Regions from separate parts of the Aliiglaciecola sp. NS0011-25 genome, predicted to be linked through region 3. Evidence: predicted binding sites of a transcription regulator. Region 3 holds the regulator's gene; each other region holds the start of a gene.
What was found. Region 3 encodes LexA, which represses DNA repair genes until DNA is damaged. Its sites were predicted from a motif close to TACTGTATNNNNATACAGTA; they were not measured.
Positions count from the first base shown of each region.

Region 1: a site for LexA is predicted at 3,219-3,238, ahead of ABWV72_RS14210 (DUF4007 family protein). Genes of this name have one in related genera too.
Region 2: a site for LexA is predicted at 2,708-2,727, ahead of uvrD (DNA helicase II). Genes of this name have one in related genera too.

Region 1 is NZ_BAABWR010000015.1:100,533-105,864, reverse strand. It holds gene ABWV72_RS14225 (hypothetical protein) at 1-1,575, opposite strand, end outside; gene ABWV72_RS14220 (hypothetical protein) at 1,590-2,060, opposite strand; gene ABWV72_RS14215 (DUF4007 family protein) at 2,051-2,896, opposite strand; gene ABWV72_RS14210 (DUF4007 family protein) at 3,319-4,275, shown strand; gene ABWV72_RS14205 (hypothetical protein) at 4,268-5,332, shown strand, end outside.
Region 2 is NZ_BAABWR010000008.1:102,507-107,838, forward strand. It holds gene xerC (tyrosine recombinase XerC) at 1-736, shown strand, start outside; gene ABWV72_RS08810 (HAD-IA family hydrolase) at 800-1,522, shown strand; gene cysE (serine O-acetyltransferase) at 1,777-2,559, opposite strand; gene uvrD (DNA helicase II) at 2,776-4,944, shown strand; gene ABWV72_RS08825 (diguanylate cyclase) at 4,962-5,332, shown strand, end outside.
Region 3 is NZ_BAABWR010000005.1:33,121-38,452, forward strand. It holds gene plsB (glycerol-3-phosphate 1-O-acyltransferase PlsB) at 1-547, opposite strand, end outside; gene ABWV72_RS05700 (PEP-CTERM sorting domain-containing protein) at 971-1,831, shown strand; gene lexA (transcriptional repressor LexA) at 2,000-2,623, shown strand; gene coxB (cytochrome c oxidase subunit II) at 3,110-4,264, shown strand; gene ctaD (cytochrome c oxidase subunit I) at 4,276-5,332, shown strand, end outside.

The DNA of each region.
Region 1 (5,332 bases), on a different contig from region 3:
AAGTACAGCGCTCAGAAAGTTTTCTGTAATTTGAAAGTTTTCGCCTAAGAAACTAGATAGTAGTATTAGTTTTAGAATATCTTTCCGGCGCTCAATTTCAACTTTAGTTCCCCCTATTTTTGAAAGAGACTTCTGATACATTTGGAAAACTTTAGAATCCAATGCTTGGAATTTTTCATCATAAAAATCAACTATTTTGGGTAGTCTAATTAATTCATCACCCCAGATAGTTTCGTCAAGCACTTCTATATCCAATATGTCGTCTGAGTTATCTCTGAAAAAAGTAAGTGCAGTTCGATTTGCTTGTGCAGCAATTTGAGCTAGATTAAAAAGTCCTGAGGCTAACGCTGGATGCAGGGGGTATACGTTATAAATTATTTGGCCCAGTTCATCCCTAAGACTTTCAAACATAGAAAGATTAAAGCAGCTGTCAATTAGTGCTTTCTCTTTAACCTTAGAGTTATTAGCCACTTCAGTGCCAAGCTGTGTCCAAGATTTTTGCATATCCAATAAGTGATAGCCTTCGTTCTCTGACGCGCTCAATTCGATTCTAAACGGAGTGTTGAACCTCCCAGATATTTTTGCTAAACCATCTTTTACGACATTGTCAGCTTTTGTTCTATCACCGTATTCTTCAAAAGATACGTGTGTCACACCAATAAAAATTGTGTGCCCATAAGACGGTGAACATGTGGTTTCGACGAACTCTTGAAGTTGCATGATTTCTTCACCTGAATTTCTATACGGGCTAGAAATAAGATCTTCAATAGCGTGCCCGAACTCGTCCCATAAAACCACTATACCAGCGTAATTATGATTTTTATAAAGACTCGCCCCAGCCTCTTTATATGCATGAACAAAACTTCTACCCCCATGTACTGCTATGTTAAAGTCCATCCCAAAAGTTTCTTTCTTATGCCATTCTAAAAAAGCTTTGACAGCCTGATTCTCATGGTTTTCCAACCCGACAAGCAATGATTCAATATCTAAATACTCAGAAATTCCAAATTCATCTAAGTCTTGATTCAAAATTTCTGGCTTAAGTTCGATAACCGATTGAAGCCTCTCTCTGCAAGCGTCAAATTCAGTTTTTGGCAAGATATTTGAAGGTTCTAATCCCGCCTCTCTATCTAAAGCATCATAAAGCCCTTGAAGCAACTTTGCGCCAATAGACGTTGTATTTGAGCCATATAATGAAACGAATAAATAAGGCCTAGCGTCAGCATCTGATAAAAAAGTATTTTTAATATTCTTAGCTAAGTTTTCGTTTTTTGAACTTGATATTTTTGAGAGGAGTTGCTCAAAACCTTCGCCATCCGCGCCAAACTTTAACAGGTGAGCGATTACAACAGCTAAGTGGCTCTTACCAGATCCGTAACTACCATAGACATTAATTGCTCTTTGTTCTTGAGTAGCCGAGGGAGACACTGCTTTACTTAAATGTTCAAATACTTTAATAGAAGCTTTCGTTGGCATAAAGCTTCCAACAAGAGATGAGTTAGATATTCCTTTATCTAATACAATCGCAGCATCGTTTATATGAGCGTTAATACTGATTATGTCGCTTAAATTCATATTCAAAAACTTCCCTATTTTCTCTCTTTATTAGATAACCAGTAAGACACGCCTGTATCTTCTATTGCAAATTCATTCATATAGCGCTTTATATCGCTTCTAGGGTTCATACTCGTTATCAAAACAATTTCTCTCTGCCCGTGCAGCATTGAGATAAATGACCAAAACGCTGCCTGATCAACTTTGGGCCAGTTAGTTATCCAGTCTTCAGGTCTGTAGATCAACAAACCTTTTGCTGTGTTACTAATAACTAGTTTCTCAAATGTGCTTCTTGTAGTGCCATAGGCTGGTGCCCCACCTTGGCTTGGTGCAAGCCATCTCTCATAAGTAGATAATTCGATATAAAAAGAGTTTTTTAGGCCTTCAGTTACACTTATATCTTGGCTCATGAAACACACTGAACGATATCGTACTTTATTGTTCAAATGTACTGTATCTAGCACCTGTTTTGCTTTTTCTGCTAGTACTTTTAGTCCTATTTCCATGTTTCTTCTTTCGTTTGAATTAATCGTAGCATTGTTTTGTGAGGTGTTAGTTCATCATTAAACGATAAGGACTCGATGTCTATTGATGTTTGAAACGATAAAAGCTTGCCAAATTCAGTAGATTGACTAAGTTTTATTAGCTGCTTTCTAAGCTCTTGCGCGGAAATACATAAAAACTTATGAATATTTGACTCTTCACAAAATTGTGAAAAGGACACTGACTCTCTAGAAGGAAATAGCTGGTACTTTACCGTAATGAGGGCATGTATGATTATATCATTTGTTAAGTCGGGAGTCCCTATACGTAAAATACTTCCGTCTCCCGATTTTTCAATTAATCCTAACTCACTAAATGGATAATGCTTATCAAAAAGTCTATTGACTCCTTGAAAACTTTTTTCTATCGACGCGACAGCTGAACTAGCCTCAAACTTTTCGATAATATTTTTCTCAAGATCTTTTAGTATTATCTCAGGTCTATTTTGGCAATCAAACTCAATAAAATATTGGGAGTACGTATCAGCTTTTTTCGAAAATGCCAATGCAAAATGAATCGCCCACCATGTGCCTGAATGTTCAAGTTTAGAATCATAACTATGAATGGCTTTTCCAAAATTTGTTAAACGATAAGTTTGTTTAGGCGCTGATTCAACAATACCTGATGCAATTAACCATTCTTGAATAGCTTTAACAACATTGGAACCGGCAATCATGACGGCCATCGTTTGGGCTGTATATTTGCTTGAAAAACAAGAAGGGTTTTTTTCTACAAGAGACATTGCGGTGTGAAACCACCACTTATTAAATGGAAAGGTCTGATTATTGATTAAAGACAATTCTAATTCCTTTTAAACTACAAGTTTCCGATGCTTTGCTTTACTCTAATAGGTCAAAGATTTGCCCGGTACTTCACAATTATAGATCTTAGGAAAATAACACTAACACTAATAGACAGAAAAATAAATGTGATGTTTTTTATTGTTATCAGTGCTTTGCACACTTTAATCCTATTAAAATGAAAGTATAAAAACTTTAAAATAATTTTTCTAAACACGATTAATAAATGAAACAAGCTTTTTTTGTTAAAAAAAATTGCTTTTTCCGAATGAAAATATTGAAACCTACTGACTTCTTTCTATTCATAGTTTTCAATACTCTACCTGTGCTTATACACAGCATTAATTTCACTTCAGTACTTCCATCCATTTAAAAAATTGCCTACCATTAACTTCTGGATGATTTCTCCAAAATAGGCAGCATGAAAGCAAAATACACAGGACACGATACCTTTCCGTTAAGGTATGGATGGTTGTTTAAATCTATTAACCATCTGAATAATAATGGAAAATTTCAAACATCAAATGAAGCTCATACACGTGATGCGATAGTGAAATTGGGTGTTGGCAAAAATATGGTCAATGCTATTCGTTATTGGGCGGAGGCTTCTTCTTTTGTAGAGCCTAAAAGTGAGAATGGAAGAATAGAACATTTTGTTTCTGACCTCGGCAGCTATATTTTCGGTTCCGCTGGAGAAACTGAAGGAGCAGATCCTTATTTAGAAAGAATAGGTTCAGTTTGGTTAGTGCATTTTTTACTGAATTTTAATTATGACTTTCTTTCTGCCTATCGCTACTTTTTTAATTATTCAAACGTGCAGAGTTTCGAGAAGAAAAAGCTTTTAGATGACTTTGTTGATGAATCAATTCATTTGACGAAGTCTGAACCTTCTAATATTTCGACTCTAAGAAAAGACCTTGATTGCTTTATTAATACTTACAGTAAAAAACGTAAAGCTGCTTCATCTAAAAAAGGAGCTGTTGTCGATGAGGAGCATTTTAGCTCTCCTCTGAGTGAGTTAAATTTGCTTAAAGAAAATGGTAACTCATTTTATATCAGTGAGTTAGGTGAGAGGCATAACTTACCGATAGAAATATTTATTTACGCGCTGATTAAATTTATCGCGGTTGAAAATCAGGATTCCAATGTGGACTCTATTGAATTTGACGCAATTTTGTCGAAACCATGTTCTCCAGGTCGAATATTTAGGCTATCTGAGTCTGGTTTAGGCCACAAATTAGACGAGGCGCAGCGTATCACGAATAGTAAAATTAAGTGGATTGACTCTCTAGGTTTGAGACAAGTAAGAGTAAGTAAAGAGTTAATTTCTAAACCTGAATTATATATATATCAATATTACGGAGATAGTTGTGAATAGTCATTCTGTGGTTTCCGTTAATCCTCGTTATAAATCTTCTACTCGAATTGACAGTCAAGGAGGTTTCCAAGAGTTTATTGATGAGTTTGTATTGCATGGTACAGCTATCAATACGATTGAAACATTTTGCCGGAGCTTTTCAAATAGTGCACAACGCACGTTCACATTAACCGGCCCTTATGGTTCTGGTAAATCAACTATTGCTCTTTTTATAACTTTTTTACTATCTCAAAATAGTGAAGAACGAAACTACGCTCAAGAGAAAATAGCAAATGTAGAAGGATTGACTGATTTAGTTAAAAATGCTTTTCGTTTAACAAAAGGTTGGCAACCAATTAAACATGTTTGTGGGTTAAGTTCGCCTGCTCAATCAATATTGTTAAGTATCGCAACTCAAACTAAACATAAGCTCAATGAACAAGAAGTTTCAGAATTATCAGATGCTCAATGTTTAGAGCAAATTAAAACTATTTTTAATCGCAAAGTTAATAAATGTGACGGTTATATTTTACTTTTAGATGAATTAGGCAAGGCTCTTGATTTTCAATCTCGTTCTGGGGCCGATTTGTACTTTTTCCAGGAGCTTGCCGATATCGCTCAGCAGGCGAGTACTGATGTAATTGTAATAGGTTTTCTTCATCAAGCGTTCGCCGAGTACGCAAAGAACAAAGATGCGCTTACTCAAAAGGAGTGGGCAAAGGTACAAGGTCGCTACGTTGATTTTGGGTTTAATCCAAGTATTGATGAATCCTTGGTTTTAGTTGGTGATTCGATTCAAAAAAGTAAACAAGCATCATCTACCTTACAAAAGAAGTTTTCAAAGCTTGCAGATATCACTACTAAGTCGTTTAAAGGGCAATCTAAAAACCGAAATGTGTTAATTAATACGTTTCCATTAGATCCATTAGTTAGTTTACTTCTTGGTCCTATTTCACGCAGACGCTTTTCGCAAAATGAGAGAAGTCTTTTTGGCTTTCTTGCGTCCAATGAAAAATTTGGTTTTAGAGCTTTCTTACATCAGTATTATGATGTTGGACTAGATAATTTATGTTTATAC
Region 2 (5,332 bases), on a different contig from region 3:
TATTAAATCTATTTTGAGTCAGGCTAGACGCAAAAATTTAGCCCCGCGCTCAATTGCATTGCGTTTGTCTGCATTACGCACGTTTTGCCAATTTCTAGTCGCTCAGAGTGTACTCAAAACTAACCCAGCGAAAGCCGTACAAACACCTAAACTTGGCAGGCCACTGCCGAAACACTTGAATGTAGACCAAGTTGGCCAATTACTGGAAATAGATCCAGAATCTGTGTTGGCGGTGCGTGACCGAGCAATGATGGAGCTAACGTACGGTTGTGGATTACGTTTAGCCGAATTGTCTGGCTTAAACTTGCAAGACATAGTCACCAAAGGTCAAATTAGAGTATTCGGTAAAGGTCGTAAAGAGCGTGTGATACCGGTTGGTAAGACAGCCATAACTTGGTTAAATAAATGGTTGGCGGTACGCAGTCAAATGACTCCCCCAGCCGACGAACAAGCGCTGTTTGTTAGTATGCACAAACGCCGCATAAGCCACCGTCAAATTGCCAAGCGAATGCAATTATGGGCACACAAACAACATATTGACCAAAAAGTAAATCCACACAAGTTGCGACATTCTTATGCCACTCATATGTTAGAATCCAGCGGAGATTTACGCGCAGTACAAGAGCTACTAGGTCATGCGAATTTGTCGACCACCCAAGTGTATACACACTTGGATTTTCAGCATTTATCCAAGGTGTACGACAATGCACACCCTCGGTCGCGAAAAAACAAATAGTAGTCAGACTTCCAGTATTGACGAATAAAAAACATTAAAAGGTTGAAGAATAGGTATTCCTGAATGAAATTTTATCGGAATTTTTCCCCAATAAAAGCCATTAGTTTTGATTTAGATGATACGTTGTATGACAACTATCCCTTTATTATGGAAGCTGAAAAAAAGCTACTTAGCTATTTGTCTGCTAGCTACCCAAAAACATCAGAGTTTTCCTACCAAGATTGGCAACAATTCAAACTAGAACATTTACAAAGTCAGCCTCAACTGGCCTCAGATATGGGGGCTTTACGCAAACATACATTACAAACAGGATTGCAAAAAGCGGGTTATCAAGATCACCATCTCAGCTCAGCGGTGGATGACTGTTTTGATTTCTTTTATCACCATCGCAGTAACTTTCAAGTGAACCAAGAAATATGTGCCTTGTTGTCTAAGTTGGCTAATAAACTCCCTTTGGTTGCTATCACCAACGGTAACGTGAACCTGCAACAGATTGGTATTAGTGAGTATTTTAGCCATTGTTTTAAAGCCAATTTGGAACGACCGATGAAGCCTCACGATGCGATGTTTACGCTGGCAAGTTCAACATTGAAAGTAGCTCCCAAAGAGATTCTACATGTGGGTGATAACTTAGAAAAAGATGTGATGGGCGCAATCAATGCGGGCATGCAAAGCGGTTGGTACGCCTACAACCGGAAAATGCATTTAACTCAAGAAAAGACCACAGTCCTTCCTCATGTTCAATTAGATGATTTGGAAGAGTTAAATTTATTGATTGAAAACTAAATACGGACAGTTCGCTCTTATAACACGAGGCTAAAGCACTCGCCTACAGATAAATAACCAAATACATTTTCGCCTTTGTAGCACGGGCTTCAGCTCTCAGTAAACAATTCAACCAATCCACGGCATAAATACCGTGCTACTAATGTCTGTAGCACGGGCTTCAGCCCGTGGAAAAGCGATGACAAACTCGGCCTAAAACACCCGCCTACAGGGGAATAACGAGACGCTTTATGGTCGACTTATCTGCCCAACCATTAATCTTCGTAAATATTTTGGTTCATTGTTTCACAAGGATTAGGACAACTAGGTACACCGACAATTTTCGCAGGCACTCCTGCAACTGTAACGTGCTTAGGAACGTTCTTGAGAACCACGCTACCAGCACCAACTTTAGCACCTGCACCAATCTCAATATTACCAAGAATTTTGGCCCCTGCTCCCACCATGACGCCCTGGCGTACTTTAGGGTGACGATCTCCTGACTCGTTCCCCGTTCCGCCTAACGTGACAGATTGTAGAATTGAAACATGATCCTCCACAACGGCAGTTTCACCAATAACAATACCAGTTGCATGGTCAAACATTACGCCTTTGCCAATCACTGCAGCAGGGTGGATATCAACACCAAAGACTTCAGAAGTTCTACTTTGCACAAACAAGGCTAACTGCTTGCGGTTTTTGGCCCATAAATAATGGGATAAACGATAAGCCTGAATCGCTTGAAAGCCTTTAAAATACAACAATACAGTGAGAATTTTATCTACTGCAGGATCTCGGGTTAACACAGCTTCAATGTCTTCGATTGCTGACTCTACAATTTCGGGACTCAATGTATAGGCTTGGTCAAGCACTTCGCGAATAGCGAGCGCGGGCATAACCTCATCTTGGATTTTATTCGAAAGAATAAAGCTCAGAGACGTCTCAAAGTTGTGGTGAGCGAGAATACAAGCATGCACATAGCTGGCTAAGAGAGGTTCGCTTTCCACTAATTCTTCAGCTTCAGCTTTTAATCTCTTCCAGAAATTATCGATTGGCATCTAGTTCTCCTCAATTGAATTCTACCCAAACTTAGGGTAAGTCACTTTTGTCTTATGTTAGTTTATTAGAACGGATGTGCGGGCAAAAACGTTCAAATACAAGCTCAGTTTGCATATTGCTGGGTAAAAGTCACAAAACCAGCCCTTTCGATGTATAAAAACACAGTATAACTGATATACTTCGTCTATTAATCAATAAATTTAAATAAGCTTGTTATGGATGTATCTCGACTTTTAGACCAACTTAACGATAAACAACGTGAAGTGGTGGCAGCACCCCCGTCCGATATGTTGGTTTTAGCCGGTGCCGGAAGTGGCAAAACTCGAGTGCTTGTGCATCGTATCGCTTGGTTAATGGAAGTTGAGCAACTTGCTCCTTTTAGCATTCTTGCCGTGACATTTACCAATAAAGCAGCCAGAGAAATGCGTGGTCGAGTAGAACGTTTAATGGGTTCTGGATTGCACACTATGTGGATTGGTACGTTTCACGGACTCGCCCATAGACTGCTTAGAACTCATTTCAAAGAGGCACGCTTACCTGAGAATTTTCAGATATTGGACTCTGATGACCAGTATCGATTAGTTCGTCGGGTGATTAAATCGCTTAATTTAGATGAAAAGAATTGGCAACCTAAATCGATTCAATGGTACATCAATGGCAATAAAGACGAAGGCCTGCGACCTGAGCACATAGATACTCAGGGTGATCCAACCAAACAAACCATGAAAGACATATACCAAGCTTATCAACAAACCTGTGATCGCTCAGGCTTGGTAGATTTTGCTGAGTTGTTGCTGCGCGCCCATGAATTGTGGCTGAACAACCCCGATGTACTCAAACATTACCAAAAACGTTTCCGCACAATTTTGGTCGATGAATTCCAAGACACTAACAACATCCAATATGCTTGGTTGCGCATTTTGAGCTGTGCAGACAACAACATGATGATTGTAGGTGACGATGATCAATCCATATACGGCTGGCGTGGCGCCAATGTGGAAAATATTCAGCACTTTTTGCGGGACTTTCCTAGCGCCAAGACAATTCGACTAGAACAGAACTATCGCTCAACAGGCAATATTCTCAAAGCCGCTAATGCGGTGATAGATAATAACCAAGGGCGACTAGGCAAAGATCTGTGGACTGAAGATGCCGAAGGCGAAGCCATTTCTATGTATGCAGGCTTCAATGAACTGGATGAAGCTCGATTTATTGTGGCACGGATTAAGGAATGGAGCGACAAAGGTGATGCGTTAGCAGATTGTGCCATTTTGTATCGCAACAACGCTCAATCCCGGGTTCTAGAAGAAGCTCTGTTACAGGAGTCGGTGGCGTATAGGATATACGGCGGATTACGCTTTTTCGAACGCCAAGAAATCAAAGATGCCCTAGCGTACCTAAGGCTGATTAATCAACCAATAGATGATGCAGCTTATGAGCGAGTTGTGAACACGCCAACTCGTGGGATTGGAGATAAAACCCTTGGATTAATTCGAGAAACAGCTCGTAATGAAGAGTTATCAATGTGGCAAGCCACCAATGACATGCTCCGTGAAAAGCGTTTTTCAGGAAGAGCAGCCACCGCACTTCAGCGCTTCGTCGAGTTAATATTGAAGTTACAAGTTGAAGTACAAGAGTTTGAATTAGACCAGCAAGCTGATCATGTCATCAAAAATTCAGGCCTATTTGCTATGTATCAGGCGGAAAAAGGTGAAAAAGCCCAAGCTCGTATCGAAAACCTTGAGGAACTCGTGACCGCTTGTAAGCAATTCGAAGCCCCTGAAGAGGCTGAAAACATGACTCCCTTATCAGCGTTCCTAGCCCACGCATCATTGGAAGCAGGTGAATCACAAGCCGATGCCCACCAAGACGCCGTGCAAATGATGACAATACATTCAGCAAAAGGCTTGGAATTTCCATTAGTTTTCTTAGCCGGTGTTGAAGAAGGTATGTTCCCCAGCCAGATGAGCCATGAAGAGCCCGGGCGCTTAGAGGAAGAACGCAGACTTTGTTATGTCGGTATGACCCGTGCGATGCAAAAACTATACATGACATATGCCGAATCAAGACGGTTATATGGCCAAGATAAATACCATACACCATCACGTTTTATCAAAGAAATTCCCAGTGAATGTATTGAGGAAGTGCGCCTGCGAACAACCGTCAGCCGCCCGATTCAAAACCGCTTTCAACCAGCAACATCGCATATGGCGTTTGAGTCTACCGGGTTTCAGCTAGGACAACGGGTCAAACATAGTAAGTTTCAAGAAGGAACCGTTTTAAATTACGAAGGAAGCGGTGAACATGCCCGAGTTGAAGTGAATTTTGACAACATAGGGACAAAGTGGCTAATGTTGGCCTATGCTAAATTGGAAAAAATTTAAAACGAACTGAATTGCCAATGAAATTTAAGGTTCTGTTAATAGAAGATAGTGAATCAAGTGTGCGCGTGCTCAAGCGTGTCATTGGCAAAGCTAACTTAGATGTAGTGTTAGCCAATACGTTAGCTCAAGCGAAAATCATTTTTGAAACTACCTCACCAGAGCTTTATTTGTGCGCTGTTGTTGGCTATTCCCTTCCCGACGCTCCTCATGGACAGGCAATTAATTTCACCATAGATGCCTTTATTCCTACCATTGTTATAACCAGTGGGGTTGAAGAGGATATTCGCGAGAATATTTTAGCCAAACCTGTAGTTGATTATATCCCTAAGCAAAACGCACAAATGTTCGAATATCTGAGCCGGCTATTAATCAGATTAGAAAAAAACAA
Region 3 (5,332 bases):
GTAATTTGGTCATGTCTTTAGACGATACAGCTTTACTATAAGACACAAAATTATCGCGACCTAAAAATAACACGATAAAAAATTTGCGTAACCAACTCGGTGAAGCCTTGTCGGCTAACAGATCTGCTAATCCGTTGGATTTTCTGCCTGGCGCGCGACCCCAAAAAACAGTAACCGGCACAATTTGTAAATCGAGATCTGCGTTGTCTTTGTGAAGTTGAAATAAATGGGTTAAATCTGCTGCTATTTTGGTTCCTTTGATCTTCCTACCAATAACAGATTGAGGTTGCTCAAGAAATACACTGGCGCTGTGTTCTTCTCCACCTATGAGAATTTTCTTGGTAGGGCTGGGTAAGTCCACTTTCTTAGTCGACATTTTAAGCGCAAGTTGGTCAGTAATAGAGTGAGTTCTGAGCAAATAAACTATAGGTTTACTTTTATCTATACCCAGCTCACTTTCAATGTCTGTTGGAATACTATTGACTTTGACCAGCCATTTTACGGGAAAAGCAAAAATCGAAAGCAGCAAATTATGCAGCCAATCCATATTATATAACACCTTGAGGTTTCGAAATCGTTAAAAGCATAGCATGAAGAACGGAATTCTGTTCATGTTTGCACACCAAAACACGCAGACTAACGACTCTTGAGTCGTACTGCTATTTTATATTGTTAGCGCATCTAAAGTCATCTTGTTTAGTAGCATTATCATATTTCAAATCAATTTCTATTAACTTCGCAATTGTCAGAAAATACTTCCGGTAATAAAAATATCCAATATGAGGTTTGGCTTAATATTTTGTCAGTTAGTTTTACACATCAAAGTAGTGATTTAAATTCATTCAATCTAACTTGCTGAAAAGTATTGAGTTTACATTTAGGCATAAAGTATGCTTACTTTTTGCACAGTTGCAGGATGTATCTATAAAAAGATTCAAAAATTGAGTTCCTAATAATGGAGAAAGGGTCAATGAATAAAAAAATGATAAAAAGTGTAAGTTCTTTGCTTTTAACAGGAGCGCTCGCATTTTCTTCTACTATTTCTAACGCAGCAGAGATTCTAGTAGTCGATGAGGGAGGTCGTTTATCCGGCGGTGGTTGGACAGACTTATTCCAAACTACTTTTGGCGATAATCTAACAGTGATTAATAGTTGGGGTGTTGCGCCAACGGATATGTCAGCCTATGATATTGTATGGGATGGCGGATTTTTATCTGATCCAGGGGCAGCCATCGGTCAAAATGTTATCGACTTCGTTAACGGCGGTGGTGGTTTCTACGGTCAAACTGAACGACCTTGCTGTGAAACTCATAATGATTGGGTACAAAATATTTTCTCAACGCTTACTGGTGATGTTGCGATGCAGTTTGGCGGTGCAGGTGATTCTACTTCAAGCGAAACAGGTACTTTCCTAACACCTGATACGACTATTCTGGTTGGACCTAACGATATTCGTAATACGACATTTGATATCGACGCACCTGGACAATTATTTGTATCAGATCCTTCTAAAGTGTTTGCAGCCCAAGTAGCTGCAGACGGTTTTAACATTGGTGTTGCTTATGCCACGTCTGATTTAGTAAACAATGCAGGTCGTATCGTAACGATCAGTGATATTGACTGGCTAACTGGAATTTCTACAGAAGAAGCGCTTGCTTTGGAAAATATTCGTTCGTTTTTATTAGCGGGTGAGTCACTTCCTCCTGGTTGTGGTCAAGACCCAACTTTGCCTGAATGTCAGAACCCAGGTGTACCTGTTCCTGAACCTTCAACATTAGGTGTGTTGGCTTTAGGACTATTCGGTTTGAGAATGGCTTCACGTAGAACATAATTAATTCGATATATTTGTTAGAATATAAGAGGTTACTTTTAAGTAGCCTCTTTTTTTGTATCAATTTAATTTATTCTTAGATTAAAACATCAATCAACAAACAAAGTTTGTTTTATCTTCGTAACTGTATATACTAACAGTTAAACTGTATAGAAAAACAGGCTGTTTATGCGTCCACTAACTCCACGACAAAGCGAAATTCTCGAATTAATTAAAGCCACTATGTTGGCTACAGGTATGCCACCTACCCGTGCTGAAATTGCGCGACAATTAGGTTTTAAATCAGCTAATGCGGCAGAAGAGCACTTAAAAGCTCTGGCGCGTAAGGGGGTCATTGAAATTCTACCTGGCACATCTAGAGGGATTAAACTTAATGTTCCCCTAGAAGATGATTTGGAAGAAGTTGGCTTACCTTTGATTGGCCGTGTTGCTGCGGGTGAACCTATACTGGCGGAAGAGCATGTTGAATGTCATTACAAAGTCGATCCTGATCTATTTAAACCCAGTGCCGATTTTTTGCTTAGAGTAAGCGGTATGAGTATGAAGGATATCGGCATTTTGGATGGTGACCTGCTGGCAGTTCATCGTACAACCGATGTTCACAATGGTCAGGTAGTTGTGGCAAGAGTCGATGAAGACGTTACTGTTAAACGTCTTGAAAAGCGTGGTAGAGAAGTGATTCTGCATGCTGAAAACGATGAATTTAACCCTATTAAAGTGGATCTAGCGTCGCAACCTTTTAATATTGAAGGTATTGCTGTGGGCGTTATTCGCAACGCTGATTGGATGTAATTACGCGGTTGATTGCAAAGTTCTTTAAAAAAGGTGACCTATTTGGTCACCTTTTTTATTATTTTGAATGTTAGTTTTCTAAAACTGCGAACCACGATTTCTCTATTTTGTATTCTGCCAGTGAATACATTTTCTGTTCAAAAAATATCCTAAAAAATCCATTTCAGAATGTCTAGTTATTCTCCGAGCGAGCATTTTTGTTTTTTGCGGATGGAAAATTACCGATTTTAATATCTTTAGTAACCAAAGCTATTTGCAATTGATATAAAAAATAACTTTTTTGCCTATTTTGATTGAAAATCAACCGGTTGTTTATAATTTTAACAAAAAACACTAGACGTTAGACTTTAGTTGAGTAATTCTTATACTAGTTTTTACAGCTTCATAACATTTAGATCCCAAGTCATTTACCATAGCTGAGTTTTTTGCGGTTGTTTACTCTGCTTTGCTCCTTTGGGAACGGCTTAAATCAACAGGAGGTGTTGAGTGAAAAAGATATGGTCCGGCATATTGGTAATACTGACCAGTCTAATTGCATTTACAGTATCTGCAGATTCGACTTCGACTGCTGATCAGTATCAATTGAATTTGCGCAAAGGCGCGACTGAAATCAGTGGACAAGTTTATGATCTGCACATGCTCATGTTTTTCATATGTGTAGTCATTGCAGTATTAGTGTTTGGTGTCATGTTTTGGAGCATGATTTTCCACCGTAAATCTCGCGGTGCTAAACCTGCTAACTTTCATGAGAGTGTAAAAGTTGAAATCGCTTGGACAATAATTCCTTTTATCATTCTTGTCGTAATGGCATTCCCAGCGGCTAAAACCTTGATTGCAATGGAAGATCCCGAAAACTCAGAAGTAACTGTTCTTGTTACTGGGTCTCAATGGAAATGGCATTACAAGTACATGGAAAACGACGTTGAATATTATTCTGTGATGGCAACTCAGCAAGAACAGATAAACAACAAGTTTGAAAAAGGCCATAACTACCTCTTAGAAGTTGATCGTCCTTTGGTTATTCCAACAGGCAAAAAGGTGCGTTTCTTGGTTACCTCGGATGATGTGATTCATTCTTGGTGGGTTCCTGACTTTGCCGTTAAAAAAGATGCTAATCCCGGTTTTATCAATGAAGCCTGGGCAAATGTGATTGAACCTGGTGTATACCGTGGTCAATGTGCAGAGCTTTGCGGGAAAGATCATGGATTCATGCCAATAGTTGTGGTCGCCAAAGAACCCGCTGAATATGAAGAATGGATAAACACTCAAGAAGAAATACAGCGCAAAGCGAAAGAAGAAGAGCAAAGATTGTTGGCCATGAATATGAGCATGGAAGAGCTAATGAGCACTGGTGAGCAAGTATATATGCGCGCTTGTGCAGCTTGTCACCAGCCAAATGGTCAAGGTTTGCCCGGGGTTTTCCCCGCATTGGCTGGAAGCCAAATGGTTGTGGCTGATATGCCTGCGCACATTGAAATCGTTGTAAACGGTAAGACGGGTACTGCCATGCAAGCTTTTGCAAAACAATTAACTATGAGTGAGCTGGCAGCAGTTATCACTTATGAACGTAATGCTTGGGGTAACAATACCGGTGACATGGTCCAAGCTAAAGATGTTAACGCCGTAATTACAGGTCAATAGGAGGAGCGGTTATGAGCACAGCGACGACAGAACTAGATCACGATGACCATCACCATCATGCTCCCAGCGGCATAAAACGTTGGTTATTTACTACGAACCATAAAGACATAGGTACGCTGTATCTGTGGTTTGCATTCATCATGTTTTTAACTGGTGGTGCCATGGCTATGGTAATTCGTGCTGAATTATTTCAGCCTGGATTACAAATAGTTGAACCGAATTTCTTTAATCAGATGACGACAGTCCATGGACTTATCATGGTATTTGGGGCTGTTATGCCTGCATTTACCGGATTAGCCAACTGGCTGGTTCCGATGATGATTGGTGCGCCGGATATGGCTCTACCAAGAATGAATAACTGGAGCTTCTGGATTTTGCCAATGGCATTTACCATTTTGTTAGCTTCGTTGTTTATGGAAGGTGGCGGTCCAGCATTTGGTTGGACTTTCTATGCGCCCTTGTCTACAACATACAGTAATGACACCACAGCGTTATTCGTTTTCTCGGTCCATATTATGGGGATTTCATCCATCATGGGAGCGATTAACGTCATTGTAACTATCTTCAACATGCGAGCCCCTGGCATGACTTGGATGAAGATGCCGTTGTTCGTGTGGACATGGTTAATTACTGCATTCTTGCTGATCGCCGTTATGCCTGTTTTAGCGGGTGCGGTGACCATGGTACTAACCGATAAGTTCTTCGGCACTAGTTTCTTTAATGCTGCTGGTGGCGGTGATCCGGTTATGTTCCAACACATATTTTGGTTCTTCGGACACCCTGAAGTTTATATTATGATTCTTCCGGCATTCGGTATTATTTCCGCAATTGTGCCGACCTTCTCCCGTAAAAAACTGTTTGGTTACGCGTCTATGGTATATGCAACTACGTCAATTGCGTTGTTGTCTTTTATCGTTTGGGCGCACCACATGTTTACCACGGGGATGCCAGTGGGGGCCGAGCTGTTCTTTATGTTCGCCACTATGCTGATATCGGTGCCCACAGGGGTGAAGGTCTTCAACTGGGTAGCCACTATGTGGCGGGGTTCCTTGTCATTTGAGGTGCCAA